Regions from separate parts of the Streptomyces changchenzhani genome, predicted to be linked through region 2. Evidence: riboswitches for the same ligand, from Rfam matches in the RefSeq annotation. Region 2 holds a riboswitch; the other holds the start of a gene.
The links. Region 2 has a riboswitch for cobalamin ahead of ABCR94_RS23685 (cobalamin biosynthesis protein). Riboswitches for the same ligand answer to the same signal wherever they lie in the genome.
Positions count from the first base shown of each region.

Region 1: another riboswitch for cobalamin. It lies ahead of ABCR94_RS10320 (ribonucleoside-diphosphate reductase subunit alpha); the one in region 2 lies ahead of ABCR94_RS23685 (cobalamin biosynthesis protein).

Region 1 covers NZ_JBDHNH010000002.1:465,981-471,751, forward strand. Annotated here, with positions in the region: gene ABCR94_RS10310 (carbon starvation CstA family protein) at 1-1,687, shown strand, start outside; gene ABCR94_RS10315 (YbdD/YjiX family protein) at 1,684-1,887, shown strand; cobalamin riboswitch at 2,022-2,144, shown strand; gene ABCR94_RS10320 (ribonucleoside-diphosphate reductase subunit alpha) at 2,286-4,673, shown strand; gene ABCR94_RS10325 (ribonucleotide-diphosphate reductase subunit beta) at 4,673-5,698, shown strand.
Region 2 covers NZ_JBDHNH010000007.1:419,288-425,058, reverse strand. Annotated here, with positions in the region: gene ABCR94_RS23700 (class II aldolase/adducin family protein) at 1-196, opposite strand, end outside; gene ABCR94_RS23695 (inorganic phosphate transporter) at 483-1,733, shown strand; gene ABCR94_RS23690 (hypothetical protein) at 1,746-1,970, shown strand; cobalamin riboswitch at 2,117-2,259, shown strand; gene ABCR94_RS23685 (cobalamin biosynthesis protein) at 2,377-3,369, shown strand; gene ABCR94_RS23680 (cobyric acid synthase) at 3,378-4,949, shown strand; gene cobN (cobaltochelatase subunit CobN) at 4,946-5,771, shown strand, end outside.

The DNA.
Region 1 (5,771 bases), on a different contig from region 2:
AGCGGTCTTCGCGATCATGATCATCCTGCTCGCGGTGCTCGCCCTGGTCATCGTGAACGCGCTCGCGCATTCGCCGTGGGGCGTCTTCTCCATCGCCATGACGATCCCGATCGCCCTCTTCATGGGCGTCTACCTGCGCGTACTGCGTCCCGGCCGGGTCAGCGAGGTCTCCGTCATCGGAGTCGCCCTGCTGCTGCTCGCGATCGTCGCGGGCGGCTGGGTCGCGGAGTCCTCGTGGGCCGACACCTTCACCCTTGAGCCCGGCACGCTGGTCATGTGGATGATCGCGTACGGCTTCCTGGCCTCGATCCTGCCGGTGTGGCTGCTGCTCGCCCCGCGCGACTATCTGTCGACCTTCATGAAGGTCGGCACGATCGGCCTGCTCGCCATCGGCGTCTTCATCACCCTGCCGACGCTGAAGATGCCCGCGGTCACCGACTTCGCGAGCCGCGGCGACGGTCCCGTCTTCGCCGGTTCGATGTTCCCCTTCGTCTTCATCACCATCGCCTGCGGCGCGCTCTCCGGCTTCCACTCCCTGGTCGCTTCGGGCACCACCCCGAAGATGATCCAGAAGGAGACGCAGATCCGGGTGATCGGTTACGGCGCCATGCTGACCGAGTCGTTCGTCGCGGTCATGGCGATGATCTGCGCCTCCATCATCGACCCCGGCCTGTACTTCGCGATCAACTCGCCCGCCGGTGTGATCGGTGACAACGTCCAGGCCGCGTCCGAAGCGGTGACCAACCTCGGCTTCTCCATCGACCCGCAGACACTGGCCCAGGCCGCCAAGGACGTCGAGGAAGAGAGTCTGCTCTCGCGCACCGGCGGCGCACCGACGTTCGCGCTCGGCATGTCGGAGATCTTCTCCGCGGTGATCGGCGGCGCCGGATTGAAGGCGTTCTGGTACCACTTCGCCATCATGTTCGAGGCGCTGTTCATCCTCACCACGGTGGACGCGGGCACCCGGGTCGGGCGCTTCATGCTCCAGGACATGCTCGGCAACGTCTACAAGCCGTTCCGCCAGGTCAGCTGGAAGCCGGGGGTCTGGTTCGCCAGCGCGGTCGTGGTGGGCGGCTGGGGCTACTTCCTGTGGGCCGGCGTGCACGACCCGCTCGGCGGCATCAACCAGCTCTTCCCGCTGTTCGGCATCGCCAACCAGCTGCTCGCCGCCGTCGCTCTCGCCGTCTGCACCACGCTGCTCGTCAAGTCCGGGCGGCTCAAGTGGGCCTGGGTCACCGCCGTGCCGCTCCTGTGGGACGTCGCGGTCACCCTCACCGCCAGCTGGCAGAAGATCTTCTCCGGCGACCCGAAGGTGGGCTTCTTCTCCCAGCGCGACAAGTACCAGGCGGGCATCGACGCGGGCGAGGTCATTCCGCCCGCCAAGACCCTCGACCAGATGAAGACAGTCGTCACCAACTCCACGGTCGACGGCGTGCTGTCCGCGTTCTTCGCCGTCCTCATCATCGTGGTGCTCATCGAGGCGGCCCGGGCGTGCGTCAAGGCGGTCCGCGACCCCGCGAGCGTCAAGCTCAGCGAGACCCCGTACGTCGAGTCCCGTCTCGTCGCGCCCGCTTCGCTCCTCGCGACCAAGGAGGAGAAGGCCGAGCTCGTGGCGGCCGGCCTCGGCCCCGAGGGCGGCATGCGCAAGGACGACGCCGCGCCCGTCGGATCGGGGAGCCGGGAATGACCCGTATCGACGTACGCCGCACTGCGGGCCGGATCCGCTGGTACGTCCGCGAATTGACCGGCGAATCCGCCTACGACCGGTATGCGGCGCACACCAGATCCGGCGATCCACAGGCCCCCGTCATGAGCCGACGGGAGTTCGAACACAGTCGTACGGACGCACGCGAGGCGGATCCCCGGGAGGGCTTCCGCTGCTGCTGAGGCCCTCCGCCCAGTGATCGCACGGGCCGTCGCATCTTCCGGGATGCGGCGGCCCGTTGTCGTACGCAGATCCGAAGCCGCAACACCCGCGACACAACATCTGGGGGGTGCAGCATCCCCCGGCCCCCACATGTATGCTCGTGCTCGCTGTCGCCGCAGGGAAATCCGGTGCGAATCCGGAACTGTCCCGCAACGGTGTGATTGGTGCGCTTTTGCGCACCCAGGAGTCCGAGACCTGCCGACGGTGCATCCGGTTCGACCGACCCGGATGCCGATACGTCCGGGCCTCGCGGTTGGGCCGGTGGACGCAACGCGGTGTGCCGCCCTTTCAGGGGTGAGGTGCGCCCGTGCGGCCCCGTTCCCCCGCCGGCCCCGAGCCGAGCGAGGGAGAGCACCCCGTGACCATCGCGCCAGTCGATCCGGCTTCTGTCACGGTGACGACCGAAGGACCCGGCACAGAGTTGCTGCGGACCCTGACGGACCTCACCGCCGATCTGCCCGACACCGACCCCGGCAGAGTCGCCGCGGCCGCGCTGCGCGGCCGGAACGCCGGTTCTGACGCGGCCGAGTTGCGCATGCTCGCCACCGACGCCGCCGCCGGCCTGATCTCCGAGGACCCGGCGTACTCCCGCCTCGCGGCCCGGCTGCTGACCCGCACGATCCGGGACGAGGCGGCGACGCAGGGCGTCCACTCCTTCTCCGACTCGGTCGGCGTCGGGCACCGCGAGGGACTGATCGCGGACCGTGCGGCGAACTTCGTGGCGCTGCACGCCCCGACGCTCGACGCGCTGATCGACAAGACGGCCGACGACCGCTTCGGCTACTTCGGCCTGCGGACCGTCTACAGCCGCTACCTGCTGCGCCACCCGATCACCCGTCAGGTGATCGAGACCCCCCAGCACTTCATGCTCCGGGTGGCGTCCGGCCTCGCCGAGGACGACTCGGTCCGCGCCCTGGACGAGGTCGCCGCGCTGTACCGGCTGATGAGCCGCCTGGACTACCTGCCGTCCTCGCCGACGCTCTTCAACTCCGGTACGCGCCACCCGCAGATGTCCTCCTGCTATCTGCTGGACTCCCCGCTGGACGAGCTCGACTCGATCTACGGCCGCTACCACGAGGTCGCCCGCCTCTCCAAGCACGCGGGCGGCATCGGCCTTTCCTACTCGCGCATCCGCGCCCGCGGCTCGCTGATCCGCGGCACCAACGGGCACTCCAACGGCATCGTCCCGTTCCTGCGCACCCTCGACTCCTCGGTCGCCGCCGTCAACCAGGGCGGCCGGCGCAAGGGCGCGGCCTGCGTCTACCTGGAGACGTGGCACGCGGACATCGAGGAGTTCCTGGAGCTGCGCGACAACACGGGCGAGGAGGCGCGGCGTACGCACAACCTGAACCTCGCGCACTGGATCCCCGACGAGTTCATGCGCCGGGTCGACGCGGACACCGACTGGTCGCTGTTCTCGCCGGTCGACGTGCCCGAGCTGGTCGACCTGTGGGGCGACGCGTTCGACGCGGCGTACCGCAAGGCCGAGGCGGACGGGCTGGCCCGTACGACGATCCCCGCGCGCCAGCTGTACGGCCGGATGATGCGCACCCTCGCGCAGACCGGCAACGGCTGGATGACCTTCAAGGACGCGTCGAACCGTACGGCGAACCAGACCGCCGAGCCGGGCTCCGTCGTGCACTCGTCGAACCTGTGCACCGAGATCCTGGAGGTGACGGACGACGGCGAGACCGCCGTGTGCAACCTCGGCTCGGTGAACCTCGGTTCGTTCGTGCTGGCCTCGGGCGAGATGGACTGGGAGCGTCTCGACGAAACCGTCCGCACCGCCGTGACCTTCCTCGACCGGGTCGTCGACATCAACTTCTACCCGACCGAGCAGGCCGGCCGCTCCAACGCCAAGTGGCGCCCGGTGGGCCTGGGCGCGATGGGTCTGCAGGACGTCTTCTTCAAGCTGAAGCTGCCGTTCGGCTCCCCCGAGGCGCAGGCGCTCTCCACCCGCATCGCCGAGCGGATCATGCTCGCGGCGTACGAGGCGTCCTGCGCCCTGGCCGAGCGCAACGGCCCGCTGCCCGCCTGGGAGAAGACCCGCACCGCGCGCGGTGTCCTGCACCCCGACCACTACGGCGTCGAGGTCACCTGGCCGGAGCGGTGGGACGCGCTGCGCGCCCGTATCGCGAAGAGCGGCATGCGCAACTCCCTGCTCCTCGCGATCGCGCCGACCGCCACCATCGCGTCGATCGCGGGCGTGTACGAGTGCATCGAGCCGCAGGTCTCCAACCTCTTCAAGCGCGAGACGCTGAGCGGTGAATTCCTCCAGGTCAACGCCTACTTGGTGGCGGAGCTCAAGAAGCTCGGTGTCTGGGACGCGCAGTCCCGCGAGGCGCTGCGCGAGTCCAGCGGTTCGGTGCAGGGCTTCAGCTGGATCCCGGCCGAGGTGCGGGAGCTGTACCGCACGGCGTGGGAGATCCCGCAGCGCGGTCTGATCGACATGGCCGCGGCCCGTACGCCGTACCTCGACCAGAGCCAGTCGCTGAACCTCTTCCTGGAGACGCCGACCATCGGGAAGCTCAGCTCGATGTACGCGTACGCCTGGAAGAAGGGGCTGAAGACGACGTACTACCTGCGCTCGCGCCCGGCGACGCGCATCGCGCGGGCGGCCGGCGCCGGTGCGACCGTGGCCGCCGCGCCCATCCCCGTTCAGCAAGTGACCACCGCGACGGCTCCCGACGAGGACGCCATCGCCTGCTCCCTGGAAAACCCCGAGTCCTGCGAGGCCTGCCAGTAATGACCACCGAGACCGAGACCAAGACCAAGAACCTCCTCGACCCGGGCTTCGAACTCACCCTGCGGCCCATGCGCTACCCGGACTTCTACGAGCGCTACCGCGACGCGATCAAGAACACCTGGTCGGTGGAGGAGGTCGACCTCCACTCGGACGTCAGCGACCTCGCGAAGCTCTCCCCCGGTGAGCAGCACATGATCGGCCGGCTGGTCGCGTTCTTCGCGACGGGCGACTCGATCGTCTCCAACAACCTGGTACTGACGCTCTACAAGCACATCAACTCCCCCGAGGCGCGGCTGTACTTGAGCCGCCAGCTCTTCGAGGAGGCCGTGCACGTCCAGTTCTATCTGACGCTCCTGGACACCTATCTGCCCGACCCGGACGACCGGGCCGCCGCGTTCGACGCGGTGGAGGAGATCCTCTCCATCCGCGAGAAGGCGCAGTTCTGCTTCAAGTGGATGGACTCGGTCGAGAAGATCGACCGGCTGGAGTCGAAGTCGGACCGCCGCCGCTTCCTGCTCAACCTGATCTGCTTCGCGGCCTGCATCGAGGGGCTGTTCTTCTACGGCGCCTTCGCGTACGTGTACTGGTTCCGTTCGCGGGGTCTGCTGCACGGCCTGGCGACCGGCACCAACTGGGTGTTCCGTGACGAGACCTGCCACATGGACGCCGCGTTCGCGTTCGTCGACACCGTGCGCAAGGAGGAGCCGGACCTCTTCGACGACGAGCTGGGCCGGCAGATCACCGACATGATCAAGGAGGCCGTCGAGGCGGAGCTCATGTTCGGCCAGGACCTGTGCGGCGAGGGTCTGCCGGGCATGAACACCGAGTCGATGCGCGAGTACCTCCAGTGCGTCGCCGACCAGCGCCTCCAGCGCCTGGGCCTGGCCCCGGTGTACGGCTCGGAGAACCCGTTCTCCTTCATGGAGCTGCAGGGTGTGCAGGAGCTGACGAACTTCTTCGAGCGCCGCCCGTCGGCGTACCAGACCGCGGTCGAGGGCTCGGTCGGCTTCGACGACGACTTCTAGAATCCCCGCGTTCCACCTGCTTCAGGGCTGCCTCCGGTACGAACCGGGGGCAGCCCTGTGTGCGTTTCACGCC
Region 2 (5,771 bases):
GCCGGTCGTACGGCACTCCGCTCGGGGTGACCAGGACGAGATCGCCGACCCGCACCGAGACATTGCCCGAGGTGCCGACGACCAGCCCCTCGGTCACGCTCCTGCGGGCGGTGGCCACCAGGTCGTCCCAGGCCCGCTCGATCTCACCGCGCCGCTCTTCCCGCTCGTCCCGCTCGTCCCGCCGCTGCTCAGCCATGCCGCGATCCTGCCAGGCGCCGCTGCCGGGCGGGCAGGGAGCCGCGAACGCTGCCGGATAGAGGTTTGCCGGGTGACCAGGATCTCTTCAACGGGTCGCGGGAGGGGGTTGTCGGCTTCGCGAGGGGCCGGTGCCCGGTGTGTGGCGCCGTCCAGGCCCGGCCGGACACAACCGGAGCGCCAGGACCGCGTTTTGGGTCACCGCACCGCCCGCCCCAGTTCATCTTCCGTTCACTCAGGTTGCCTACGTTCCACGTGCCACTGACCTCAAACGATTGCCTGGGTAAATGGAAAACATCACGCTTCTCCTTGGGATCGTGATCGTAACCGCTCTCGTGTTCGATTTCACGAACGGTTTCCACGACACTGCCAACGCGATGGCGACCACCATTTCGACTGGCGCGCTCAAACCCAAGACGGCGGTGGCCATGTCCGCCGTTCTCAACCTCGTCGGTGCTTTCCTGTCTGTTGAGGTCGCCAAAACGATCTCCGGCGGGCTCGTCAACGAGAGCGGCATCACCACGGAAGTCATCTTCGCGGCGCTGGTAGGCGCGATCCTCTGGAACCTGCTGACCTGGCTGATCGGCCTGCCGTCCAGTTCCTCCCACGCACTCTTCGGCGGCCTCATCGGCGCCACCCTGATGTCGGTCGGCGCCTCCGGTGTCAACGGCAGCGTTGTCCTCACCAAGATTCTGCTGCCCGCCGTCGCCGCGCCGGTCGTCGCCGGTCTGGCCGCGCTGCTGGCCACGAAGCTGACGTACAAGCTCGCGAAGAAGACCGACGAGAAGGCCACCGCCAAGGGGTACCGGGCGGGCCAGATCGCCTCCGCCGGTCTGGTCTCGCTGGCCCACGGCACCAATGACGCGCAGAAGACGATGGGCATCATCACCCTCGCCCTCGTCACCGGAAACGTCCTCGCCCCCGGCTCCAACCCGCCGCTGTGGGTCATCGTCTCCGCCGGTGTGGCGATCGCGCTGGGCACCTACCTGGGCGGCTGGCGCATCATCCGCACCATGGGCAAGGGCCTCACCGAGCTGCGTCCGCCGCAGGGCTTCGCCTCCCAGACCAGTGCCGCCACGGTCATTCTGGCCTCCTCGCACCTCGGCTTCTCCCTCTCCACCACCCAGGTCTGCTCCGGCTCCGTGATGGGCGCCGGCCTCGGCCGCAAGGGCGGCGTGGTCCGCTGGTCCACGGCGACCCGGATGTTCGTCGCCTGGGGCCTGACCCTGCCGGCCGCCGGTCTGGTCGCCGCGTGCGCGGAGTTCCTGACCAAGCAGGGCCCCTGGGGCATCGCCGCAGTCGCCGCCTTGCTCGTCGCGGGCTCCGGGATCATCTGGTCGCTCTCGCGCCGCCAGCCGGTCGACCACACCAACGTCACCAACGACGAGCTCCACGAGCCCGCGGGCGTCGTGACCACCGCCATCGCGGCCGTCAGCCCGCCCCCCATCGGTGGCCCCGCCACCGCCGACAGCCTGAAGACCACCATCCCGGCCCCGGCCGCGAGCGTCACCGAGCCGGCCCGCCCGGCCACGGTGTAAGGACGAATCAGCATGAAAATCGACTGGGTAGCCCTCGGCACCGTATTCGGCGTGAGCCTTGTCGTCACCGTCGCGCTCGTGGGTCTGTTCACCCTCGGTATCGTCGGACTGTCCAAGCAGGCAGCGGCCACCGCGCAGGGCGGCGGAGCCGTCTCCCTGGCCCGCACCGGCGCGTACGCGTGCTTCGCGCTGTGCGTGGGCGCCGTGGCGTACGGGATCTTCCTGATCGTCGCCTGACCCCTCCGCGCCCTCGGGCCGCCTCCGGCGCCCGCCACCCGCAACCGCCCCGCAACGCCCCGTGACAGGCCCCGCCCGGCCCGCCGCGGGGCGGTTTCTGTGTGCCCCGACACACTCTCCCGTCGCAGGTCAACAGCAAGTTGACGGCATTCGCGGAGCGTGGTGGACTGCCCGAGCCAATTACGGCGGCAGGAGAGGAAGTCCGGTGCGAATCCGGCGCGGTCCCGCCACTGTCACCGGGGAGACACCCACCCCGGAAGCCAGGAACTCTCACCGCCGGTCACGTCGAACCAGGGCGCGGACCCTGAGTGAGGACATACCGCCATGCCCGGCTGCCCCTCCCCCATACCTGTGATTGCTCCAGTGCGTACCCGCGCGCTTCCAGGCGCTGCGACCTGCTGACCCCATGCGTGCCGATCGCATTTTTGCGTACGGCGCCACGGCCGGCCTGCTCGGCGACCTCGTTCTCGGCGATCCCCGCCGGGGGCATCCGGTCGCCGCGTTCGGGCGGGCCGCGGGCGCGGTCGAGGCGGCCTTGTGGCGTGACCACCGCGGGTGGGGCGCGCTGCACGCCCTGGTGTGCGCCGGGGGCGCGACGGGCGCCGCCGCGCTGGCCGCGCACGCCCTGCGCCGTCGCCCCGCCGCGGCTTTGGCGCTGACTGCCGCCACCACCTGGGCCGTCGTCGGGGGGACCTCGCTCGGCCGTGAGGCGCGGGCCATCGGCTGTGCCCTGGAGGCCGGGGACATCGAGGTGGCCCGCGAACGCCTCCCCCACCTGTGCGGACGCGACCCGCAGTCCCTGGACGCCGCGCAAATCGCCCGCGCCGTTGTCGAGTCCGTCGCCGAGAACACCTCGGACGCGGTGGTCGGCGCCCTCGTCTGGGGTGCGCTGGGCGGCGTACCCGGCCTGGTGGGGTTCCGTGCCGTGAACACGCTGGACGCCATGGTGGGCCACAAATCGGCCAAGTACCTGCGGTACGGGTGGGCCTCCGCGCGCCTCGACGACGTGGCGGGCTGGCCCGGAGCCCGGCTGACCGCCGCACTCGCGGCGCTGGCCGGCGACGACACCCGGGGTGCGGTACGGGCCTGGCGCGCGGACGCTTCGAAGCACCCCAGCCCCAACGCGGGCCCGGTGGAAGCCTCTTTCGCGGGGGCGCTCGGTGTGCGGCTCGGCGGCACGCTCTCGTACGCGGGACGGGTCGAGCACCGGCCCGTGCTCAACGCCACCGGCCGGCCCGTCGGCGCCGGGGACATCGAGCGGGCGGCCCGGCTGTCCCGGCGCGTCGGTGCGCTGGCCCTGGTGACGGCCGTCGCGGGGCGTCTCGCCTTCGGTGCGCTGCGCGCGGCCGACCGCAGGAGCAGCAGGAGCAGGATCCGTAACCCGAAGGGACACGTATGAAGGACCAGTTGGGGGGCGGTCTGCTCGTCGCGGGGACCACCTCCGACGCCGGCAAGAGCGTCGTGACCGCCGGGATCTGCCGGTGGCTCGTACGCAAGGGTGTGAAGGTCGCCCCCTTCAAGGCCCAGAACATGTCGCTGAACTCCTTCGTCACCCGCGGGGGCGCGGAGATCGGCCGGGCCCAGGCCATGCAGGCCCAGGCGGCCCGCGTCGAGCCGACCGCGCTCATGAACCCGGTGCTGCTCAAGCCCGGCAGCGATCGCTCCAGCCAGGTCGTCCTGCTGGGCAAGGCCGTGGGCGAGATGAGTGCCCGTGGGTTCTTCGGGGGGTCCGGGGGGGCGTCCCCCGGGAATGCGCTGCACGGGGGCAGGCAGGAATCGCTGCTCGGTGTTGTGACGGACTGTCTGAAGGAACTGCGCGGCACGTACGACGCGGTGATCTGCGAGGGCGCGGGCAGCCCCGCCGAGATCAATCTGCGGCGTACCGACATCGTCAACATGGGTATCGCGCGGGCCGCGCAGTTCCCCGTGGTCGTCGTCGGCGACATCGACCGGGGCGGTGTGTTCGCCTCCTTCTTCGGTACGACCGCGCTGCTCTGTGCCGAGGACCAGAAGCTGGTCGCCGGATACCTGATCAACAAGTTCCGCGGCGATGTGTCGCTCCTCGAACCCGGCCTGGACATGCTGGAGGGCCTGACGGGACGGCGGACCTACGGCGTGCTGCCGTTCACCCACGGTCTGGGCATCGACGAGGAGGACGGACTGCGGGTTTCGATGCGTGGCGCCGTACGCGAGTCCGTCGTCGCACCGCCCTTCGGCGAGGACGTCCTGCGCGTCGCCGTGTGCGCGGTGCCCCTCATGTCGAACTTCACCGACGTGGACGCGCTGGCCGCCGAACCGGGCGTCGTCGTGCGGTTCGTGGACCGGGCCGAGGAGCTCGTCGACGCCGACCTGGTGATCGTGCCGGGGACGCGCGGAACGGTCCGTGCCCTGCAGTGGCTGCGCGAGCGAGGGCTCGCCGACGCACTGGCCAGGCGGGCCGCGGAAGGCCGTCCGGTGCTCGGCATCTGCGGCGGTTACCAGCTGCTCGGCCGGCACATCGAGGACCACGTCGAATCACGCGCGGGATCCGTCGAAGGGCTGGGGCTGCTCCCGGTGCGGGTGCGGTTCGCCGTCGAGAAGACCCTCGCGCGGCCCGTCGGGACCGCGCTGGGCGAGCCCGTCGAGGGCTACGAGATCCATCACGGCGTCGCCGAAGTGCTCGGCGGCGAAGGGTTCCTCACCGACGACCGGGGGCATGCCTTGGACGGCTGCCGGGCCGGCGCGGTCTGGGGCACCCACTGGCACGGGTCGTTGGAGAGCGACGCCTTCCGGCGCGCGTTCCTGCGCGAAGTGGCCACCGCCGCCGGACGACGCTTCGTACCGGCACCCGACACTTCCTTCGAGGCGCTGCGCGAGGAGCAGCTCGACCGCCTCGGAGACCTCATCGAAGAACACGCGGATACGGACGCGCTGCTGCGGCTGATCGAGTCGGGCGCGCCGGCAGGACTTCCCTTTATCGCACCTGGAGCGCCCGCATGAGCACCGTGCTGTTGTTGTCCACCGCCGATACGGATCTGCTGGCGGCGCGCGCCTCCGGCGCCCCGTACCGGATCGGCAACCCGACCCGAATCGACGCGGCCACGGAGCTGCCCGCGCTGATCGAGAGCGCCTCGGTGGCCGTCGTACGGCTGCTGGGCGGGAAGCGGGCCTGGGAGGACGGGCTCGCCGTCCTCAAGTCGTCCGGCATTCCGACGGTGCTGCTCGGCGGGGAGGCCGTGCCGGACGCCGAGTTGATGGCCGATTCGACCGTGCACGCGGGCGCGGTCGCGGAGGCGCTGCGCTACCTCGTCGAGGGCGGCACGGGCAACCTGGCCGAGCTGGCGGCGTTCCTCACCCAGGACGTCCTGCTCGGCGGGCACGGGCGCGCCGAGGACGCGCCGGAGCGGCGCAGCGCGGAGCCGCAGAAGATGCCCGAGTGGGGTGTGCACGGCGCGCGGGAGTGGGTCGATGGCCGGCCTGCCATCGGTGTGCTGTTCTACCGGGCGCACGAGCTGTCCGGGAACACCTCCTTCGTCGACGTACTGTGCGAGCAGATCGAGGCCCAGGGGGCCAACGCCCTTCCGGTGTACTGTGGTTCGCTGCGCAGCGCCGACCCCGAGCTGTATGAGGTGCTGGGCAGGACCGACGCCCTGGTCGCCACCGTCCTCGCGGCGGGCGGCACCCGGGCCAGTGACGCATCGGCCGGCGGTGACGACGAGGCGTGGGACATCGGCGCGCTCGCCGACCTCGACGTGCCGGTGCTCCAGGGGCTCTGTCTGACGTCCTCGCGTGCCACGTGGGACGCGTCGGACGCCGCGCTGT